Bradyrhizobium diazoefficiens: one gene and its partner. The protein of the gene in region 2 interacts with the protein of the main gene of each other region in a pairwise test. Links are inferred from orthologs where the notes say so. Each region holds a gene or a part of one and is shown on either strand. Other genes may lie near its edges.

Region 1 (11,416 bases), on a different replicon or contig from region 2:
GACTGCGGACCGCCGGCGCCGGCCGCAACCTTGATGGTCTGCTTGTTGATCGTCAGCTGCGCGTCCTTGTCGCCCATATTGCCGAGCACCAGCTTGGCCTGACCCGGCTTCGGCATGATGTCCGCCTTGGTCGCGGCGTCCGGATTCTTCTGCACGAGATTGACCGATGTTTCGTCATTGGTGCGGCCGAGCTTCAGCATGGCCGGGCCCTGCGGCGAGGCGAAGGCGAGCTCGACGCGATCGGCGGCGACGATCGCGCCGTCCGGCTTTTCCCGCCAGCCGAGCCTGGTCAGCTCCGCACGGTAGAAGGCGAGCACGTCACTGAGCTCGGCCGGAATGCTGGCCGCGAGCTCGCGGCGGAACGGCGCCTCGATGCCGGGCAGTTTTGCGGTGGCAAGCGAGGTCGAACTGTGCTGTTTCGGCACGGGCAGGGCGGATTCCGCATCTGCCTCGAGCGGCCCGGCCGACTTGGGTGAGGCAGCGGCCTGATTGCTGCGCGCCGGCTTGCCCCCGGACGCGGGCTTGGCGGCGGCCATCACCAGGCCCGATCCGTCGGCGCTGACATTCACCTTCGCCCCCATCTGCATCACGGTCATCGAGATCGACTTGCCGGCCTTGGAAAACTCCATCACCGCCATGTTGGGCTGGTTGATCACCGAGGGCTGCTCCTTCCAGCCGGCCGGCTTCAGCGCCGCGCGGTAGAAGGCGGTCAACGCCTTGACGCTGGAGGTCGCGTTGAATTCGAGCCGGCCGCCGTCGCCGTCGAACTCCACCTCCTGCGCGTTCTCGGGCAGCGGCACCGGCGTGGTGCCGCCGGCCTGTGCCTGCAACGGTGCATCGGACAGCGTCGCGGCCTGCGCCTTGCGACGGACTTCGTCGGCGGCGATGACCTGTTTCGCCATCGCTTCGGCGTCACTCATGAACTTGTCGTCGGCATCCTTCTTCGCCCTGGCGCGCGCGGCGAGCACGGATTCCTTCACCTGCGCGGTCAGATAGACCATCGTGAAGTCGTATTTGCGGGCGAGCCGCAGCAAGCCGGTTTCCTCGGGCGAGGAGAATTTGAACGCGACTTCGTCGCCCGCGGCAAGAGGTGCATTTCCCTGTTCCGTCCAGCCGCGCGCCGCAAGTTCGCGATGGTAGAACGCGAGCACGGCGGGCAGATCGGCCAGGGCTGCGATGGTCAGTTCGCGCCGGTTCGATCTGGCGTCGCCGCCTCTGCCCGCCGCCGACTTGTACGGCTTCGGCGCCGGCAGGCCGGACATCTCTTCCGACGGAAGATCGGTCGGCAAGGCGAACGGCGCGACCTTGATTTCGACATTGGTCCGGCCGTCGTCGCGGCGCGTCAAACTCAACATCACCGGCTTCTGATGATAGAAGCCGCCGCGGTCGTCATCGTCATGGCCATAGAAGGCGCGCACGCCGTTTGAGATGGTTTCGCTGATATCCGCGTTCGGCCAGCGCGCGGCGCTCTCGGCCGTGAGCTTCCGCCAGCCGATGGCGGTCATTTCCCTGGCGTAGAAATCCCGTGTCGCCTCGAGCGCAACCGGCGCGATGCAGGCGAGATAGGGCCGGGTCTCGTCGAACACGAGATCGATCGCGCCCTCGGGGAACGGGACATTCGAATAGATGCGGTTCGGGGTGTAGGAGACCGATGATTGATCGGGCCGGCCGAGGCCCTGCGTGAAGGAGACGGAAAGTCCCTGCCGCCCCTTCTTGAACACGAGTTCGGTGGTGGCCTCGTCAAGCGGGCGGACATAGGGCACCCAGCCGTCGGCGCGGAGCATCTTCTTCGCGGCGGCGGTCACCGCGACCACAGTCGGCACGCCATATTGCATCCGGTAAGGATCGGGGTGCGAATTTTCGTCGATCGCACCTTGCAGCTTCGGCAGTGCGTGCACGTCGACGATGCCCTCGTCCGTCGGAGCCGCGAGCGCAGGGCTCGCCATCAACAGAAGGCCGCATGCGAACAGCCGCCAGCGTGCCGGGGCTCGCGTCCCGCGCGTGATCGTCGACATCGACCAAACTCCCGGATTTCGCGCGGATCGTTCCATTGCGCGATTGCAGGCTGCGACACCCCCGACGCCGCCTCAGACAGCTAGTCGCGGCGGGAACCGGGCAGGTTCAATTGGGTGCTGCCTTGCAGCCGCGGCGCCGCAAGCGAGCAATGTGAGGCCGCACACGAACAGCCGCCATCGTGCCGGGACTCTCGTCCCGGACCTTACCGTCGTCATGGACACTCTCCAAGGAAATCGCGCGCGTTTCGAATTCATCGCCGCGATTGCAACGGCTGCGACACCGACGGTGCGGCCTCAGGGAGCTAGTCGCGACCTGAACGAGGCGGGTTCAATGGCGCTACCGCCGCGCCGAAACCTGCCCGCTCTCGACGTCAAAGACCTCGCCGCCAGCGTCGATTTCGGCAAACGCAGCCGGGTCCGCGCCGGTCAACCAGACCTGCGCGCCGAGCTTGCGCAGCTCGTCGAACAGCGCGGTGCGACGGTTCGGATCGAGATGGGCGACGACCTCGTCGAGCAGCAGCAGCGGCACGATGCCGGTCATCTCGGCGACCAGCGTCGCATGCGCCAGCACCAGCCCGATCAGCAGCGCCTTCTGCTCCCCCGTGGATGCGTCGCGCGCGGGCATGCTTTTCGGCGCGTAGATCACCTGGAGATCGGTGAGATGCGGCCCGTCGGTGGTGCGGCCGGCGATGGCGTCGCGGGGGCGGTTGTCGCGCAGGATCTGGCGGTAGCGGTCCTCGACCGAGGTTGCGGTCTCGCTCAGCAGCGCGTTCTCCATCCAGCCGTCGAGTGCGATCTGCGCCGACGGAAACGCGGATTGTTGCGCGCGCGCGTTCAGCATGCCGGTCAGCCGCGCCGCGGTCTGGCCGCGCGTCGCGGCGACTGCGACCGCAAGTTCGGCGGTCTCGCGCTCGATCGCATCACACCAATGGTCGTCGTAATTGCGCGTCTCGAGCAGGCGATTGCGCGAGCGCAACGAACGTTCCAGTGCGGAGATGCGGCTGGAGTGCTGGCTGTCGATCGCGAGCACCAGGCGGTCGAAGAAGCGCCGCCGTTCGGAGCCCGCGCCCAGGAACAATCCGTCCATCGCCGGCGTCAGCCACACCATGCGGATGTGGTCGCCGAAGGCGGTGGCCGAATTGACCGGCTCGCGGTCGATGCGGCAACGCCGGCTGATGGCGCTGTCGGCCTGCGGCGGCTCGATGCCGGTGCCGAGGGTGGCGAGCCCCAGCGCGCCCTCGACCTGCGCGGAGACCGCCCAGGAGCCGTCGCCCTGGTTGTCGGCGACGTCGTCCAGCGTGGCGCGCCTTAAGCCGCGCCCCGGCGACAGGAACGAGATCGCCTCGATGCAATTGGTCTTGCCCGCCCCATTCGGCCCGACCAGCGCCACCATGTCAGCCGCCGTCTCGAGCCCCGCCGCCCGATAATTGCGAAAATGCGTCAGCGTCAGGCGATGAATGCGGGAGGGGGTCATATTTATTCGTGATGGACGCGATTCTTCCCCTCTCCCCTTGTGGGAGAGGGTGGCGCCTCACGAAGTGAGGCGACGGGTGAGGGGTATCTTACCGCCCGGCAAGCTTTGCAAGAATATCCTCTTGGACGGAAGTGGATTGCTTCAGCACGTCGTTGTTCCAGTAACGGGCTATCAGAAATCCCTCGGCTGCGAGGATTGCATCCCGGGTCGCATCGCTTTGCGAATCGGCATGCTGACTTCCGTCGATCTCGATCACAAGGCGCTTATCGAAACAGACAAAATCGAGAATGTAGTTCTTGAAAGGGATCTGCCTACGAAACTTGAAGTCCGATAGGCGCCGTTCCCTGAGCAGCCGCCACATTGCAGTCTCCGCATCAGTTGGCTCATGCCGCATGTTCTTCGCGAATTGGCGGAGATGTCTGGGGTCTTGCCGATGGGACGGCTCTTGCGGCACAAACCCCTCACCCAACCGAGTGCGTGTCTGCCAGCGGAGTAGCCCTCTCCCACAAGGGGAGAGGGCACAGCAATGGGCATCGCGTTAGGCATCAGAGGTAGGGTGTGCTGCGGAGGGGGCACCTCCCTCACACCCGCATCGGCATCAGCACATACAGCGCGCTCTTGTCGTCCTTGTCCTGGACCAGGGTCGGCGAGCCCGGATCGGCGAGCTTCAGCGTGGCGACGTCGCCTTCGATCTGGGCGGCGATGTCGAGGAGGTAGCGGGAGTTGAAGCCGATATCGAGCGCGTCGGAGGCGTACTCGACCTCGATCTCTTCGGTGGCGCTGCCGGAATCCGGATTGGTCACCGACAGCACCAGCTTGCCCGGCGACAGCGACAATTTCACCGCGCGACCGCGCTCGCTCGATATCGTCGAGACGCGGTCGACCGCGTTCTCGAAATCCTTCTTGTCGACAATGAGCTCCTTGTCGTTGCCCTGCGGAATGACGCGGCCATAATCGGGGAAGGTGCCGTCGATCAGTTTCGAGGTCAGCACGACGTTGCCGATCGTAAAGCGGATCTTGGCCTGCGACAGCTCGATCGTGACTTCGGCTTCGGTGTCCTCGATCAGCCGCTGCACCTCGCCGACGGTCTTGCGCGGCACGATCACGCCGGGCATGCCCTCGGCGCCCTTGGGCTGCACCAGATCGAGCTGGGCGAGGCGGTGGCCGTCGGTGGCGACGCCGCGCAAGGTCGCGGCCGTCGCCGTGCCCGCGGCATGAAGATAGATGCCGTTGAGATAATAGCGCGTTTCCTCGGTGGAGATCGCGAACTGGGTCCGGTCGATCAGCCGCTTGACGTCCTTGGCGGCGAGCGAGAACGAATGCGACAGGTCGCCGGTGGCGAGATCCGGGAAATCATTCTCCGGCAGCGTCTGCAGCGTGAAGCGCGAGCGGCCGGCGCGGATCGCCAGCACCGCGCGGTCGCCGTCGGCTTCCAGCACGATCTGCGAACCATCCGGCAGCTTGCGCACGATGTCGTAGAACATGTGCGCCGGCACGGTGGTCGAGCCCGCGGTCGCGGTTTCCGCAGGCAGCGTCTCCGTCACTTCGAGGTCGAGGTCGGTCGCCTTCAGCGACAATTTCGCGTTCTCGGCGCGGACCAGCACGTTGCCCAGGATCGGAATCGTGTTGCGCCGCTCGACCACGCGGTGGACATGGCCCAGCGATTTCAGGAGTTGCGCGCGTTCGACCGTAACTTTCATTGCACCACTCGCCCGATCCCCAAAGATTGAAAAAGCCGGGCGGAGGAAAGCGCGCCGCGGCACCGAAGACCCCGGAAGCCGGGTGATCCAGCCGATATGACCAAAGCCGCCAGGGTCGCGCAAGGTGGCGCGGATGGCCCCCGGATTCAAGGGATGGCGGGGTAGTTCCCCACGATTTACAGGCAGAAACACGACCGCCGCCCGGGCATGGCCGGGGCGGCGGGAAGGGGGAGGAAAGCTTAGGCGTTTATTCCTGAAGCTGGCGCTTCAGCGACTCCACTTCCTCGGACAGCGCATTGTCCTTGGAAACCAGGGCCTCGATCTTGCGCACCGCGTGCAGCACCGTGGTGTGGTCGCGGCCACCGAAACGGCGGCCGATCTCGGGGAGCGAGCGCAGGGTCAGGGTCTTGGCGAGGTACATCGCCACCTGGCGCGGACGCACCACATTGGCGGTCCGGCGCGAGGACAGGAGGTCGGAGCGGCTGACATTATACTGCCGTGCCACCACGCGCTGGATGTCCTCGATCTTGATCCGCTTCGGCTCCTGCGGTCGGATCAGGTCGCGCACTTCGTGCTCGGCCATCTCCAGCGTCACCGGCCGGTTGTTGAGCTTCGAATGCGCCAGCAGGCGGTTGATCGCGCCTTCGAGATCCCGGCCGTTATGGGTGATGGCGCGGGCGAGATAGGTCAGCACCTCCTCCGGCACGTCGAAGGTCGCATGGTGGGTGCGGGCGGCCGCGACGCGCGACTTGAGAATGCCGAGCCGCAGCTCTTCGCCGAGCGAGCCCATCTCGACCACGAGGCCGCCGGCGAGCCGGGAGCGGACGCGGTCGTCGAGGCTTTCCAGATCGGACGGCGGACGGTCGGCTGCGATCACGACCTGGCGGCCGGCATCGATCAGCGCATTCAGCGTGTGGCAGAACTCGGCCTGCGTCGACTTGCCCTGCAGGAACTGGAGATCGTCGATGACCAGCACGTCGATGCCGCGCAGCGCTTCCTTGAAGGCCAGCGCCGTCTGCGTCTTCAGCGCGGCGACGAAGCCGTACATGAATTTTTCCGCGGTGAGATAGAGCACCTTGCGCTCGTTGCCGGAATTGCCGGCCCAGGTCACCGCCTGCAGCAGATGCGTCTTGCCGAGGCCGACACCGGCATGGATGTAGAGCGGGTTGAACATCACGGGATCGCCGCGGCGCCCCTCGGCGACCTGGCGTGCCGCCGCATGCGCCAGCGTGTTGGAGCGGCCGATGACGAAGCTCGCAAAGGTCAGGCGCGGATCGAGCGGCGAGCCGCCGAGCGCATCATGGTTGGCGGAGACCGGCGCGGTCGCGGTCGAACGCAGCTCGGGCGCGGGGGTGCGACGCGTCTCGACCGGCACCGGCGCTTCCTTCGGCTGCACCACGGGGCGCACCGCGGTGCGAACGGTGAGGTCGATGCGATGCACTTCCGGCATTTCGGCCTGCCAGCACGACAGCACGCGCTCGGCGTAATGGGCCTGGATCCAGCTCTTCAGGAAGCGGGTCGGGACCGAGAGACGCACGCTCTCCTCCTGCACGCCTTCGAGATCCATGCGCGCAAACCAGCTCGTGTAGACGTCTTCGCCGACGTTCGAGCGCAGCCTGCTCTTCACGCGCGACCAGCGATCCTGTTCCGGTGTTGTCATCATGAGAAAACTTTTCTTGAGAGATTAAGGTTGCTTCGTGAGCGCCATGCAGAGTTCCTGCCAGGACTCTAGAATGGCGCGACCTCTAGCGAGTTCATCATCGGACATAGCTCGACCGTTCGGCGGAAACGCCGCGGTCAGATCAGCGATGTCAGAGATGGAGGGGTCGCGAGGTCAGCGCGTACTCAGCGCTTCGTCACATGCGGGAGGCTGGAAGTCCGACAGACCCAGAACGGCATCGTTCGAAAAAGAGATTTGTTTCAATACCGCGTTGAGTCCGTAAGACATGATACCTCCCCGTCCTGCCGTGATTGCGCACGGCAAGGTCCTGCGTGTCCTAGAAGACAACTACGACCAAGGTCGCCGATGCCCAGCCCGTCTGCACTGTTCGTCCGCTCGGCTTCGCCATTCGCGTGTCGGGGCAGTTTGACGATGTCTCTCACGAGCGCTTGACGCGAGCGGGATCGGAAAGATCCCGCTTGGAGACATTCAGACAAAGAGCTACCATCCCCACATTGCTGTAGGGTTTGAACCGACAATCGCTTGTTGAAGCGTCGCCAACGTGCACACCGCCGCCGATTTGCACGCTCGCCCCGTTTTCTAAAACCGCGCTGGTCTCAAGATCGTGGGCGCTGCGGACGGCTTAAGAAATACACTAAGCGGAAAGACTCGCAACGGAATTGATTCAGACTTGAGGCGATTAAAAACTTGATCTGCGTTAACGCCGCGCGCGAGTTGTTCACAGGCTTCGGAGCAAGTTTTTGGATTCGTGCACAGATTCGAAAGAGCGGCGCGTCATGTGACAATTCCTCGCCACCGCCAAAAATTTTTTACAAAAGCGTCACGCGCGTGCCGCGCGCGCGAATTTTCCAAATGCTTGGCGCCGCTATGTCGATAAGTGATTAGCGAGACACCGCTTTTTGAGTCGCGTTTCGCAGGGTAACCCGACGCGAAACATATTCCGGTGAAACTACGGTGTGCAGAACTCGCGCGCGCGCGAATGCAAGTTTGCGCCACCCTGCAGGGGTTTTTCGCAGCGCGGTGAAAAGTTTCAGCTGTTGCAAAAACAACGGCAAGTAGAATTACGGAATGCTGCGTGGCGACCACGACGAAAGTCTGCCAACGAAAGATTGGTCACCCAACGACCGCAAGCGTGACTTGTGACACGCAACAAAAAGCCCGGCGTAAAAGCCGGGCTGATTGAGAGCGCGATGCTCGATTGCCTCACCCGATCGAATGACTCGATCGCTTGGTGGGCTTACTCAGCGAACTTACTTGCCGAGCTTACTTGGCGAGCTTGGCGATCTGCGCGGTGAGGCGCGAGACTTTGCGGCTGGCGTTGTTCTTGTGAATGATGTTGCGCTGCGCGGCGCGCATCAGCTCGGGCTCGGCACTGGCCAGCGCCTTGACGGCGGCGGCGCGATCGCCGGTCTTGATGGCTTCTTCGACGTTACGCACGGCACCGCGCATCTGGGTGCGGCGCGACTTGTTGACGGCGGTGCGGCGGGCGATCTTGCGCGTCGCCTTCTTGGCGGAAGTGGTATTGGCCATGGTCTCAATGTCCTTATGCGGTACCGGTCGCGTCTTGGTCGGGTGGCGCCGGCAGCGTGACCGCGGAATCGACGCTCGGATTCAGGGGGTTCGGTTGCTGGGCTGTTCCCGGAACATGAGCGACGGACTTGCGGCCATCTCTGAGGCTCAAACAAAAGAGCCTGCAACTGCTCAAAGAACAGCGGCGGCAGGATTGCGCCCGCCGCCAGTTGGCGCCCTTATAGAGGGGGTCTTTGGCACCGTCAACGCTTTCCAGGTCTGGAAAATGGGCATTGGGCGCGCCGAGCGCGGCCCGTAACGCCCTGATGAGGTTGAATTTCTGCCGTCTCTTGGCTATTGGCTGACGGCGCTTATTGGGGTCGCCCGTTCGGACGACCATAGAGGGTGGGGCATGATCCGCGGCTTTTTCCGACTAATTGGCTTGTTGCTGCTGGCCGGCGGGTTCTTCTTCATGGTCTATGACGGCGCCCGCTGGGTCGCCGACCAGACCCTGCGATTCACCCGGTTCGGCCAGTTCTGGAATGATATCAATCAGACCAGCCAGACGGCGTTCCGGACCTGGGTCGAGGCCAAGGCGCCCTGGCTCTGGACCTCGGTGATCCGCCTGGTGCTGGACCAGCCGGTCTTCGCCGTGCTGGGCATTTTGGGCATCCTGCTGATGATCCTGTTCCGCCCCCGCAAGCCGCTGATCGGCTATTCCCGGGATTGATCTTCAATTCCCGCCGGGATTGATCTTCAATTCCCGCCGGGATTGAGCTGCAAATAAGGGGCGCCGTAACGAGGCTGCGCCTTTCTGCGTAAAGACTTATATTCCCACTCGATCGCGAGCACGCCGCCTGAGCGCCTGGTTCAGGCGACCGACAGCTCGTTTCTCGGAGATCCGTCCATGCTGTTCATGCGCAAGACCACCGCATTGCCGAGCGCAGCTGAAGCGCTGCCCGGCCGTGCGCAAGCCATTCCGACCGCGACCAGCCATTTCGTCAACGGCGCGAAGTTGCAGCCGCCTTATCCCGCAGGCCTCGAGCAGGCCGTGTTCGGGCTCGGCTGCTTCTGGGGCGCCGAGCGCAAATTCTGGGAGCTTGGCGACGGCATCTATGCGACCGCTGTCGGCTATGCCGGCGGCCACACGCCGAACCCGACCTATGAAGAGACCTGTTCGGGACGCACCGGCCACACCGAACTGGTGCTGGTCGTGTTCGATCCGAAGAAGATTTCCTACGAGAAGCTTCTGAAGACGTTCTGGGAGAGCCACAACCCGACGCAGGGCATGCGCCAGGGCAACGACGTCGGCACGCAGTATCGCAGCGCGATCTACACGTACTCCGAGGCGCAGAAGACAGCGGCCGACGAGTCGAAGAAGCTCTATCAGAAGGCGCTCGCGGCAAAGGGCCTCGGCGCCATCACCACCGAGATCGCGCCGGCCGGCGAATTCTACTTCGCCGAGGACTATCATCAGCAATATCTGGCGAAGAACCCCGCCGGCTATTGCGGCCTCGGCGGCACCGGCGTGTCGTGTCCCATCGGCGCGGGCGTGAGCGCGTAAGGCCAGCCACAACCCCTCGTCATGCCCGGGACAAGCCCGGGCATGACGGAGTGTGCGGTCCGCATTGTCGCGCCAAGACGCCTCTCAACCCTTTATTAACCATAACCGGTGCATCACTGGAGCTGTCTCGTTCCGAGGGATGGCTCCGGTGCCGGTTGCGCGCGCGTTTCGATGGTCGATCTTGGCAGCGTCCTTGGCAGCGTCCGCCGCGCTGACCCTGGGCGGCTGCATGCAGACTGCCGGTCCCGTCGCCTACATGCAGCCCCGTCCTGATCTCGACACCATGGCCTATGGCCAGCCCTATAGCGCTCCGCCTCCGGTCATCGTTGCCAACAACGGCGGCGGCGCCATTGATGCGCTCACCAATTCCTTTGCCTCGGGCCCCGCACCCGTGCCGGTCGCCTATGCCGCGCCGATGGTGGCAGCACCCGCGCGCTACGACGCCTCCTATCACCTCGACGCCGGCGACAAGCTGCGCGTCGTGGTCTACGGCCAGGAAGGCCTCACCAACAGCTACGCCATCGATGCCGGCGGCTCCATCACCATGCCGCTGATCGGTGCGGTGCCGGCGCGTGGCCGCACCCCCGCGGGATTAGCGGGCGAAATCGCCGCGCGCCTGCGCAACGGCTATATCCGCGAGCCGTCGGTGGCGGTGGAGATCGAATCCTATCGCCCGTTCTTCATTCTCGGCGAAGTCGCCGCGCCCGGCCAATATCCTTACGTGCCGAACATGACGGTCGAGAGCGCGGTTGCGATCGCCGGCGGCTTCTCGCCGCGCGCCAAGCGCGACGTTGTGACCGTCACGCATACCGAAGGCGGTGGCGCCATGCGCGCGGTCGTGCCGCTCGGCACGCCCGTCAGCCCCGGCGACACCGTGTTCGTCGGCGAGCGCTGGTTCTAGTTTCAGCCCAAGTCTCTCCCCCTCGTCATTCCGGGGCGCGCGCAGCGCGAGCCATGGTGCGCAATTGCGCACCAGAGAATCCATTGCGCTTCAATCTCTGCTGCTAAATGGATTCCGGGCCCGCGACTTCGTCGCGTCCCGGAATGACAGCGGAGAGTCATCTCCGAAAATCGAGCCGCCCGTTCGGAAAGCAGCCGTCGATCCTTGCGGCGTCGATCACAACGCCGATCCATGGCCGCGTGATCACAGGGTTGGTCAGGTTGATGTACTTGCCGACGAGGCGATCCGTGCCCTCGCGCGCGGCGTCGATCAGGCCATGCCGGCGGCCGTCGTCCCAATCGAACCGCAGATAAATCCGCTCACCCACGATACGGACCTCCGCGCGGCCCTGCTTCCATTTGTCCGGCGTGTCGCCGGCAATGGTCGGATCGGCGCCGCCGTTCCAGCGGCTCGCCCAGATACCCTCGAGCGGATCGGATGATGCGAGAATGGTTGCCCAGTGCGCCGCGTTTGCGTCGGCGGCATCGCCGGCGAGCCTGGCACTCGCGGCGTAATCCATCACCTCGGAATCA
Region 2 (11,342 bases):
CGGTGATCGGCGCCCGCGAGTGATTGTCGTCCGCGTCGGACGCTGCGCGCCCGTCCCTGCTCGATCTCTGGCTCATGGTCCACCTCTGCCAAGAAAGCCAAGACGTGCCAAGCCTCGGTAGCGTCTTGGTAGCGCAACCTCCCCAACCTGATCCGAATGCGACTGAGGGTACTTAGAAGATCGTTGACATTGTCATCGAATTATTTTTCATTGGATCAACATATGAAGACGACCGGGCCATCAAGGCTGCGGCGGGAGGAAGCTGATGACGATGACCCAGCGGGATCGCGACCTCGGCACGGCCTACGCGATGAAGCCGGCGCAGACGCGCACCGAGCTCACCTCGGTCGCGCGCGGCACGCCGATGGGCGAATTGCTCCGCCGCTATTGGCATCCGGTCGGGCTCGCCGGCGACGCCACCGACACGCCGAAAAAGGTGCGCGCGTTGGCCGAGGATTTGATCCTGTTCCGCGACAAACACGGCCGCGTCGGCCTGCTCCACGCCCGCTGCTGCCATCGCGGCACCACGCTCTACTATGGCAAGGTCGAGGAGGACGGCATTCGCTGCTGCTATCATGGCTGGAAATTCGACACCGAAGGCCATTGCCTGGAGCAGCCCTGCGAGCCCGACGGCGGCCAGTTCAAGGACAAGGTGCGCCAGCCCTGGTATCCGGTCGAGGAGCGCTACGGGCTGATCTTCGCCTATATGGGCCCGGCCGAGAAACGCCCGGTGCTGCCACGCTACGAGTGCCTCGAGAACATGGACGACGGCGAGTTCGTCGAGGCCGACGATTCCTCGATCGGCGGCGGCGGACCGGCGGTCATCCCCTGCAGCTGGCTCCAGCATTTCGAGAACGTGGTCGACCCCTACCACGTGCCGGTGCTGCACGGCTCGTTTTCGGGCCCGCAATTCACCAACCTGATGGCCTCGATGCCGGAGGTGACGTTCGACAAGACGCCGCGCGGCATCGCCGTGCGCTCGATCCGCAAGCAGGACGGCGGCAAGGTATTTTATCGTGTCACCGAAGCCGCCCTCCCCACTTTGCGCGTGGTGCCGAACCCCCGCGTCGCGCAGTTCGCCCGGGTCGAATCGATCGGCTGGACGCTGCCGATCGACGACACCTCATTCCGCATCTACGTCGCCGGCCGCGTGAAAAACTCCGGCGACATCGGCCGCATGCGCTCGAAGTTCAACGACAAGTTCTGGTGGGACATGACGGAGCAAGAGCACCAGCAATTTCCCGGCGATTACGAGGCCCAGGTCGGCCAAGGCCCGGTGACGGTGCATTCCGAGGAACATTTCGGCCAGAGCGACCGCGGAATCCTGATGATCCGGCGCATGCTGAGCGAGCAGATCGACGCGATGGAAGCGGGCCGCGACCCCGTCGGCATCTCATTCGACGCAAGCGCCGCGCCGGTCGAGTTCGAAGCGGGGAACTACATCAGGGAAGGCTGAGCTGCCAGCTCCAGCGAGAGCTGGACCCACAACGATAGCAAAGCCAAATTGGGGGAAGCGATGGTCGATGTGACGTCACAAATGTCGGTGCAAACGGCCGCCGCGGCAAAGCCCATGGCGCGGCGCTATTACGTGCTGGGCCTGCTCACTATCATCTACGCACTCAACTTCCTCGACCGTACGATCTTCAATGTGCTGATCGAGCCGATCAAGAAGGAGTTTTTGCTCAGCGACACCATGATGGGCCTGCTCGCGGGCTTCGGCTTCGCGCTGTTCTATTCCCTGCTCGGCATTCCCATCGCGCGCGTCGCCGACCGGCTCAACCGCCGCAACATCGTCGCCCTGGCGTTTGCGTTCTGGAGCGCGATGACGGCGCTGTGCGGCATGGCCTCGAGCGTCACCGCGCTGGCGTTCGCCAGGATCGGCGTCGGCATCGGTGAATCCGCGGGCTCGCCGGCCTCGCAGTCGATCGTCGCCGATCTCTTTGCCAAGAACGAGCGCCCGCGCGCACTCGGCATCTACGCCATCGGCACCTATCTCGGCGTCTTCCTCGGCTATTTCGTCGGCGGCACTATCAACCAGCACTATGGCTGGCGGGCGGCGTTCTATGTCGCGGGCGTGCCGGGCATCTTGCTCGCATTGATCCTGTGGCTGACGATCTCCGAGCCGAAGCGTGGCGCGATGCAGGAGAACTTCGTGCCCGAGCCGCTCGGGCCGACGCTGCGCTTCCTGGCCTCGCAGCAAAGCTTCATCATCGTGCTGATCGGCTTCTGCCTGACCACTTACACCAATTACGCGACCGCGGCTTGGATCCCGCCGTTCCTGGCGCGCGTGCACCATCTGTCGAGCGCCGAGATCGGCACCTATGCCGGCACCTTCAAAGGGCTCGCCGGCATGGCCGGCACCCTGTTCGGCGGCATCGTGGTGGCGCGAGTCAGCCGCCGCGACGACCGCTGGAAACTGTGGGCGCCGGCGATCACCTCGGGGCTTGCCGGCCCCGTCTTCGCCGTGTGCATGCTGACGCAGAATTTCACGATGATGGTCGCGATGCTGGCGCTGACCTCGTTTCTGGTCGGCTTCCATCTCGGCCCGATCTTCGCGATCGCGCAGACGGTGGCAAAGCCCAGCATGCGCGCGCTGGCCTCGGCGCTGATCGCGCTCACTGCGACCTGCTTCGGCCAGGGTGTCGGCCCGCTCGCCGTGGGCGTGGTCAACGACGCCCTCAAGGGCAGCTACGGCGCGGACGCCGTGCGCTATTCCCTGCTCTCGGCGGCGGTCACGACCACGCTCGGCGCTCTGTTGTTCGTCTGGGCGGCGCGGACCATCCGCACCGACATCGCACGAGCGAGCTAGGGCGCTCACGCATTCATGAACGCGAGCATGTCCGCAATCAGGCGCTCGCCATGCGTCAGCGGGAGCGGGTGCGGCGCGCCCTCGTAGACGGTCAGCTTGCTGCCCTTGATCAGTTTTGCGGTCTTGGCACCCGTCAATGGCAGCGGCGCGCTGGCATCCTTGTCGCCCTGAAGGATCAGGGTGGGGCGATCGATCCCGGCGGCAGCCGCTCGCAGATCCGCGAACGCCATGCTCTTGCGACAGGCCATTGCCACCGGCAGCGGCACGCTCAGCATCATCTGGCGAATCCAAGTCCGCGTGATCTCGGGCGTCTCGGGCAGGAAGAACGGCGCTTCGTTCGCTGAGATCCATTTGACGAAGTCGCGGGCGACAGCCGCCTGGTCAGTCTCGATCATGGCCTTCGGGAGCGCATCCGGATTGTCCTCGGTCTTGACAAGGAACGGCGTCGTCGGCGCGACCAGCACCAGCCTTGCGATGCGGTCCGATCCGTATCGTGCGAGATAGTTCACCGCCTCGACCGACCCCATGGAGAACCCGACCAGCGCAACATCGCGCAGGTCGCGCGCCTCGATCACCGAGGCGACGTCGTCGGTCAGGGTCTCCAGGTCATAACCTGCGGACGGCATCTCGGACCGGCCATGCCCGCGCCGGTCAAGCGCAACGCAACGAAAGCCTTTCGCAGTGAGAGCTTCAATCTGGCTGCCCCAGGTGGTGCCATCGAAGGTCCAGGCAGTCAGCAGCAGCACCGGTTTCCCGTTGCCCCAATCCTGCACGAACAGCCTTGTGCCGTCCTTCGCGGTCACATAGGGCGATCGTGCAATCTGCTGGGCCGCTGGCGCACTGGCGCCTGACACCGCCGCCAAGGCGGTTCCAAGCAACGTGGCTTCGAGGACGTTTCGACGGTTCATGGTGCTTCTCCCTTGCCGGATTGTTCGCGGCCGATGGAAGCAATCATGACGGAGCGATTTGGCCGCCGCGATTACGCGGCAGGTAAGACTGCTTAAGCCGAAACGGCCAAATGCCCAGATGAAACCATTTTGCGGAACCCGCGAAACGATCCGGAAACAGATGCTCCTTAAGACATCAACCGACAGACGGCGCCAAAGCCCGTCGGGAGGCTCTGATGAACCACTCAATTCACTCTGCAGATCGGGGTACCCACCTGAAGATCGTGGTGGTGGCGCTGGTGGCCGGCATAGTCGTGGCCGCCTTCGGGATCGCAGCTCGCACCAACGCCGATTACAGCCAGACCGCCCAGTCCACCCACGTGCTCAAGGCCGGCAAGCCGGTAGCGATCACGAGCGCGGGCACCTCTGAGATCCGCTAACAGCGGTAAAAAGGTCCGGTTTGAGACGAAACGGCCGCCTCGGGGCGGCCTTTATTTTTGGCAGAACCTGACGAGCCAGGATCTGAACAATTCGGGCCAAGCTCTTGAATCACTTGCCTTGCGCCGCGCAATAGTCGCGCCAGAACTGGCGATACGCCGCCTCCACATGGCGAGTATAGGTCGCGCCATTTCCCGCCGCCGAAGCCGCGATCCGGGCCGGCAGCTCCTCCCGCAGCGCTGCCAGCGCAGCCGGGGCCCCCGCAAACCGCTTGGCAATCGCGATATAGGTTTCGTCATCCGCCGCGACCCAGTCGTCGAGGCCGATCGCCCTGAGAATGCCGCCCGCCGCCCGCCCCGAAGTCGTGAGGCCGAGCTTGGCGATCACAGGCACGCCCATGTGAAGGGATTCCCAGGTGCCGGCGCCACCGTTCTGCGGGAACGGATCGAGCGAGATGTCGATCTCTGCGTATTCGGCGAGATGCGCGTCGCGCGGACTCGCCCCCAGGCAGACCACGCTGTCCGGGCTGACGCCATGCTCGACGAAACGGGCGACCAGGCCATCGCGGAGGCCGGCATCGTCGAGCGCACCGTGCTTGATGACGAGCTTCGATCCCGGCAGCTCGCACAGCAGCCTGGACCACACCGGCAGCACCTCGTTCGAGATCTTGTCGATCCGGTTGAAGCTGCCGAAGGTGACGTAGCCGTTGCGCAGCATCGGCAAGTCCGGCCGGTACAAGCCCGGCGCAGGCTCTGACATCGTCAGCATGCACGGCAGATCGTGGATCTTTTCGGCGAACTCAGGCCGCGCGGCTTTGGGAATCGCGACCGGGTCCGCAAAGATATAGTCGATGGTCTTCAGACCCGTGCCGGTCGGCGCGCCCCAGGCCGACACCTGGATCGGTGCGGGCTTGCGCGAGAACATCCCGAGGCGACTGCCGCCGGAGTGACCGGAGAGATCGACCAGGATGTCGATCCCGTCTTCCTCGATGCGATCCGTCAATTGTTCATCGGACAGCAACACCGCATCGACCCAGCGATCCGCGAACGAGCGGAACTCGTCGGTCATCTCATCCTGCAGCGGAGACGACGAATAGCAGACGACCTCGAAATTGGTGTGATCGCAATGCCGCAGCACCGGCATGAAGATGAAGCCGGCGGAGTGGCGCCTGAAATCGGCAGACACGTAACCCACCACCAGGCGCCTGTCGGGATCGAGCTCCCGCGGCCGAAGGGGTCGCTGCGGAATCCTGCCGCCGATATTGTCCCACCAGTATTTGCGCGCGGCCTGCAACATCGCGAAATCCGCGCCGGGCAGGAAGTCGAGCGCGAAGATCTTCCTGTTGATCGCATCCTCGAAGTCGGGCTTGAGCTCCAGCGCCCGGTCGAAATGCTCGATCGCGGTTGCGATCTCGCCGTGGCTGGCGAAACACGATCCCATCAGGCTGATCGCGATCTCCGATTTTGGACTCTGCTCGAGCAGCTTCTTGCAGGCCGCCATGGCCTGCGTCGGCTTGTTCAGGAGCAGACTGATGAGCGCCTTTTCGCGCAGCGCCAGTTCGAGCGTCGGAGCGATCGCGAGCGCCGCGTCGACGTCGCGTTCCGCCTGTTCGAGGCGCAGCAGCCGGATATGCAGCCGCGCCCGATGGGCCAGGACCTTGGCATTGCCCGGCCTCAGCGTCAGGGACGTATTCAGGGCGGTTTCCGCGGCCGCGTAATCGCGCATCTCCAGCAAGGCCATGCCCCGGCCGGCCAACGCCTCCTGATGCTTCGGTTGAAACGCCAGCGCGCGCTCGAAGCTTTGCGCGGCCTGCTCGGAGTGCCAGATCCGCAGCTCGACCATGCCGCGATTGCAATAGGCATCGGCATAGTCGGGCTTCAATCGGATGGCGCGCTCGTGCAGTTCGATCGCCTCCAGCGGCAGCGCCAGATGCATCAGCGTATTGCCGAGATTGGTCAGGGCCATCGGGAAATTCGGATTGAGCGCGATCCCCTTCTCCTGAATGGCCCGCGCATCGTCATAGCGCTTGAGGTCGAACAGCACCGTGCCGAGATCGCAATAGACGTTGGCCGCGCGCGGGCTCATCGCGATCGCGGCGCGCAGGACCCGCTCAGCCTCCTCAAGCCGCTTCGGATCGCCGCTGAGACAGACCCCGAGCAGATGCAGCGTGTCGAAATGATCCGGAAGCACCTCGAGGATCCGCCGGCACAGCGTTTCGACGTCGGCGAACCGCCCGTTGCCATAGGCCTGATGGGCCGCCGCCAGCGCGGCGTCCGCGTCCTTCTTGAATTTCTTCTGGAGCCTTGCGTTCTGGAAGGCGCGCGAGCCGACGGTCAAGCCAATTGTCCCCGGAAATTGCCTGTGGAGCTTGTAACATCATTGATTGATTCGAAGCCCCGAGGCAGCCGTCCCGGCCGTAGCGATACGGTCCTGCCCGGCTCGATCCGGCGTTTGGTCGCCGTGAACGCAACGTCCTTGACTTCACCATGTCCCCCCTTTAAGTCCCCCCTCGTTCCGCGCGGACACATACGCGTCACGCGGGAGTAGCTCAGTTGGTTAGAGCGCCGGCCTGTCACGCCGGAGGTCGCGGGTTCGAGCCCCGTCTCTCGCGCCATTTTTGGCAATATCTTCAAAAACTTAGCAACACATCCTCAGCCTCATCGACGGTATGGTGCCGCAGATCGCGCGAACGGCGCTAGCCAACGCGTGGATTCGCCTGACAAATCGCATGACAGTGCCCCTCGCCGGACGGCCGGCGTAGTCAGTCGCATCCCGAATCGTCTAGGCCTGCCGGAACTTGGCAGTTTGGGAGCCAGCAGGCTTCCGCGCGCCCCCGAGGAGACCAGACATGGCGAAGAAGGCAGCTGCTCCAGCCACGATCACGCTCAAGCACCTGGCAGCCGACATCGCGGAAAGCCAGGACCTCTCTAAGAAGCGCGCCGAGGCCGTCCTCACCGACATGGTCGACCTGATCGCCAGGCACCTCAAGAAGGGCGACCGCGTCCGTATCGTCGGTCTCGGCATCCTCCAGGTCCGCAAGCGCGCGGCCCGCACCGGGCGTAATCCGGCGACCGGCGAGCCGATCCACATCAAGGCGAGCAAGAAGGTCGCATTCCGCCCCGTCAAGGAACTGAAAGAGGCGATCTGACGCTACCTTTCGTAAAGCCTGATCCGCCCATGTCCGGCCGCAACCTGGCCCGCTTTTCTGCTATACTGCCCACTTCCCCCAAAGACCCGGCGGTTTGACCAGACATGTCCCTGACCTTCGCGCATACCGTGACCGAGCGCTTCTTGCGCTACGTCACTATCGACACCCAGTCCGATCCGAATTCCCCGGCCTCGCCGTCGACCGAGAAGCAGAAGGATCTCGGCCGCGTTCTCGTCACCGAGCTCAAGGCCATGGGCGTCACGGATGCCCATCTCGACGATTACGGCTACGTCTACGCAACGATCCCGGCCAATACACCTAAGAAGGTGCCGGTGATCTGCTTCTGCTCGCACATGGACACATCGCCCGACGTCACCGGCAAGAACGTCAAGCCGCAAGTGCTGAAGAACTATCGCGGCGGCGACATCACCTTGCCGGGCGATACGACTCAGGTGATCCGCTTCGCCGAGCACCCCGCGCTGAAGAACCAGATCGGCAACGACATCATCACCACCGACGGCACCACGCTGCTCGGGGCCGACAACAAGGCCGGTGTCGCCGAGATCATGGATGCCGCGCATTTCTTCATCAACAACCCCGATGTGAAGCACGGCACCGTCAAGATCCTGTTCACGCCCGACGAGGAGATCGGCCGCGGCGTCGACAATGTCGACATCAAGAAGCTAGGGGCCGATTTCGGTTACACCATGGACGGCGAGAGCGCGGGCAGCGTCGAGGACGAGACGTTCTCGGCCGACGGCGCCACCGTCGTCATCACCGGCGTCAGCGCCCATCCCGGCTATGCCAAGGGCAAGATGGAACACGCGATCAAGATCGCGGCTGCCATCGTCGAGCGTCTCCCCAAGGAAGGCTGTTCGCCGGAGACGACGTCGGGCAAGCAGGGATTCCTGCACCCGGTCGGCATTGAGGGCGCGCTGGAACAGGCGCGGCTCTCCTTCATCGTACGCGACTTCACCGAGGAGGGGCTGAAGGAGAAGGAAGTCCTGCTCGAGGGCATCGTCAAGGACGTGATGAAGGACTATCCGCGCTCGACCTACACGTTCGAGGTGCGCGAGCAGTACCGCAACATGAAGCAGGTGATCGACCGTCACCCTCACATCCTCGAATACGCCATCGAGGCGATCCGCCGCGCCGGCCTGCGCCCGATGCGCACCGCGATCCGCGGCGGCACCGACGGCTCCCGCCTCTCCTTCATGGGCCTGCCCTGCCCCAACATCTTCGCCGGCGAGCACGCATTTCACTCGCGGCTGGAGTGGGTCAGCCGGCAGGACATGGAGAAGGCGGTCCAGACCATCGTTCATCTGGCGATGATCTGGGAGGAGAACGCGTAAGCTTGGTCCGCTACGGCACCGGCATCGCGCGACGGCCGCGATGAAAGCGGTTCGAGCTCGCCATCCAGTTTGGCAGCGGCTCGCCATCGCGATGCCGGCCGCCGGCGACGGCCGCAGCCCAGGCGACGGCGGCACCGATCAGGGCCGCCGCCGCAACCGAGAATGCGACGATCACCGAATTACGCCGGGCGCGGCTGATTGCCGTCTGAGAGGCGGCGATCGACCCATCGACCCGACGCTCGGCATCCGGCGCAGACAGCCCCGTCAAGGCAACGACCTGTTGCACGAGATAGGCGCGATCATCGGTGCCGACGCCGCTATGGCTGGATGACGTCATCAGGATGCGCCCAGCTTCAGCACGGGCTTCCCGCATGTCGGTGTTGGCCGCCCGCCGGGGCGCGCGGAACAGCTTGTCGAGCTCGTAGCTCAATAGCGGCTCTGCGGAGCTCGCATTCCCGGCTGAGCTGCGCATCGGCGAGCGGTCGATCGCCGCAGCACCAATGATCGCCAGCAGCGCCGCGCCGATGAGCATGGCGAGCGCCCAGGACGTCAGCCCATGAAGCCCGTCGCGCCGCTCGCCGTCATCCTCGATCGTTGCCAGCGCAGGCGCCGGTCGTGCCGTCCGGCCGGCGATGTAGCCGCCGAAGCCGAAGCTGACGATCGCCTGGATGATCAGATAAAGCCCCGACAACAGCGCCAGCGCCGCCGATGCATCGCGCCAGGTCGGCGAGGCCGAGCTCACGCCAAGGCCGATCGCCACGCCAAAGCCGACAAGGATGAATGACATTGCGCCGGCTGCGAAAGCGCCAGCGATGATGGAGCTCCACTGGATGCTCCAGCGCTCCTCAGCGGCCATGAGACCGCCTTCCGTCACGTCTTCCTGCACGAAAGTCTCGATTGCCATCGCAGCTCCCTCAGCGCAGGCCGAAGAACGACAAAATCGCCATGATCACGACGATCAAGCCGATCAGATAGATCAGTCCGTCCATAATCCCATCCTCCTCAAAGGCTCCGGGGCGCTAATGAGGGGGACCGGCGAACGTTCCTAATTTCGGTGGTTCGCAGGGAACGAACCCGCGAGACCTGAATTGTCACTGCAAGTCCCAAGGATGAAGTTTGTGAGCACAAAGGCCTCAGCCGGTCAGCCCCGGGCTGGGGCCTTTTCCTCTTGGGCCCGTGCGACATCGAGTTCCCCACACGTAACAATGTTGCGGGTCGACACTGTTCCAGCCTCCGTGCTACCGCAGGCAGGTCAGATTGAGTAACCTCATGGTCGCAACCTACCGCCCTCTTAGCTTTTGGTCCGAGCGCAACTGGCGCGGGCTTGTGGCTGTGCTGGTGGCAAGCATGTACCTGCTGTCGGGCGCGCTGCACGGCGCGCACGATATCGACGTGACCAGCCCCGCGGGCGGCTCTGAGATCGCCGTGATGCTCGATGACGGCGGAGCGGGTCACAGTGACCACAAAGCCATCGGCGGTCATCACTGCCATGGCTGTTTCTCCATTGCTGTCACGCAGCTGGTGCAGTCTGAAGCCACGCGCGACATCGTTGCCGCGCCGGTCCCGCAGCGTGCGCCTGCGCTGATCGGCATCGCGCCCGATACCGACTCCCCGCCCCCCAAACATCTGACCTGAGCTGATCAGCCGGGCGCCACGCGCGCCCACGATGCTATTGTTCACAGGTCACCTTCATGTCTTGCAGACGAACGGCTGCGCGCCTCGCGTGCGCGATGGCGATTGTCGTCAGCCCCTGGCTGACACAGCACGCACACGCCCAGACCCTGACCATGCGCGCCGCGCTCACGCGGGCATTGGCCGCGAGCCCGCGCCTGACCGCGGCGGAGCGCGATGTCGGCATCGCCACGGGCCAGCGTATCCAGGCCGGCGCCCTCATCAATCCGGAACTGTCCTATGAGCAGGACAATTCGTTCGGGTCCGGCAGCTATCGCGGCATCAGATCGGCCGAGACCACGCTCCAGATCAGCCAGGCATTTGAATTGTTCGGCAAGCGCGACGCACGGATCGCCGCGGGCGCGGCCGGCATCGAAGTCGCGGCGATCCAGCGCAAGGCCATCAGGCTGGAGGTGTTGTCGGAGACCGCGATCGCCTTCCTCGGCGTGCTCGGCGCGCAGCGGCGCATCCAGATCCTCGACGAACAGATTACGGCGATCGACAAGCTGACGCCGCTGCTCCGCCGCCGCGTCGAGGCGGGCGCCTCCTCCACCGCCGAGACCGGCCGCGCCGAGGTTGCCTCCGCGCTGGTAAAGGCCGACCGCGAGCGCTTCAAGGCGACGCTGGCGAGCGCTCGGCGCGAGCTCGCGGTGCTGATGGGTGATCCCACTGCGAAATTCGGCGAGGTCTCCGGCAGGCTGGAGACGATGGGCAAGCCCCCGACATTCCAGTCGGTGGTCGCCGCGATCGATGCCAATCCGCAGCTGGTGCGCTGGACCGCTGTGTATGCCCAGCGCAATGCCGAGCTGTTGCTGGCGCGGCTCAGGCCCTATCCCGACGTGCGGATCGCCGCCGGCTGGCGCCATTTCAACGAGACCAATGACGATGCCGTGCGGCTCTCCGTCTCGGTGCCGATCCCCGTGTTCGATCAGAACCAGGGCAACATCCTCTCGGCGCAGGAAAGCCTCGCCAAGACCCGGGCGGAGCGCGAGGCCAACCGCAACACGCTGATCGTGGTCGCCGGCCGCGCCTACGAC

Evidence for each region.
Region 1: the proteins of JJE66_RS17665 (region 2) and dnaA interact in binary tests that used the Escherichia coli proteins (3 or more experiments, as listed by UniProt). The link is inferred for Bradyrhizobium diazoefficiens from one-to-one orthologs.

What each region holds. Positions count from the first base shown.
Region 1 is NZ_JAENXS010000001.1:2,025,058-2,036,473, reverse strand. Bases 4,644-7,497 are described here. They hold dnaA (chromosomal replication initiator protein DnaA), read right to left. Parts: upstream 6,850-7,497; coding sequence 5,437-6,849; downstream 4,644-5,436. Other genes in these bases: dnaN (DNA polymerase III subunit beta), read right to left, coding at 4,644-5,189. Outside these bases: JJE66_RS09555 (hypothetical protein), read right to left, coding at 1-2,015; DNA replication/repair protein RecF, read right to left, coding at 2,353-3,489; JJE66_RS09545 (endonuclease domain-containing protein), read right to left, coding at 3,578-3,943; more of dnaN, read right to left, coding at 4,071-4,643; rpsT (30S ribosomal protein S20), read right to left, coding at 8,134-8,400; JJE66_RS09525 (hypothetical protein), read left to right, coding at 8,792-9,109; peptide-methionine (S)-S-oxide reductase MsrA, read left to right, coding at 9,287-9,943; JJE66_RS09515 (polysaccharide biosynthesis/export family protein), read left to right, coding at 10,092-10,844; JJE66_RS09510 (hypothetical protein), read right to left, coding at 11,002-11,416. UniProt on the Escherichia coli protein: Plays an essential in the initiation and regulation of chromosomal replication. Binds in an ATP-dependent fashion to the origin of replication (oriC) to initiate formation of the DNA replication initiation complex once per cell cycle.
Region 2 is NZ_JAENXS010000002.1:201,878-213,219, reverse strand. The notes cover bases 5,853-8,632. They hold JJE66_RS17665 (HU family DNA-binding protein), read left to right. Parts: upstream 5,853-6,982; coding sequence 6,983-7,282; downstream 7,283-8,632. Other genes in these bases: pepT (peptidase T), read left to right, coding at 7,387-8,632; JJE66_RS17675 (tetratricopeptide repeat protein), read right to left, coding at 5,853-6,471. Also shown: JJE66_RS17700 (MarR family winged helix-turn-helix transcriptional regulator), read right to left, coding at 1-76; JJE66_RS17695 (aromatic ring-hydroxylating dioxygenase subunit alpha), read left to right, coding at 266-1,456; JJE66_RS17690 (MFS transporter), read left to right, coding at 1,517-2,809; JJE66_RS17685 (alpha/beta fold hydrolase), read right to left, coding at 2,815-3,717; JJE66_RS17680 (hypothetical protein), read left to right, coding at 3,933-4,136; more of JJE66_RS17675, read right to left, coding at 4,246-5,852; more of pepT, read left to right, coding at 8,633-8,634; JJE66_RS17655 (hypothetical protein), read right to left, coding at 8,645-9,538; JJE66_RS17650 (hypothetical protein), read left to right, coding at 9,904-10,269; divalent metal ion exporter subunit IhpA, read left to right, coding at 10,326-11,342.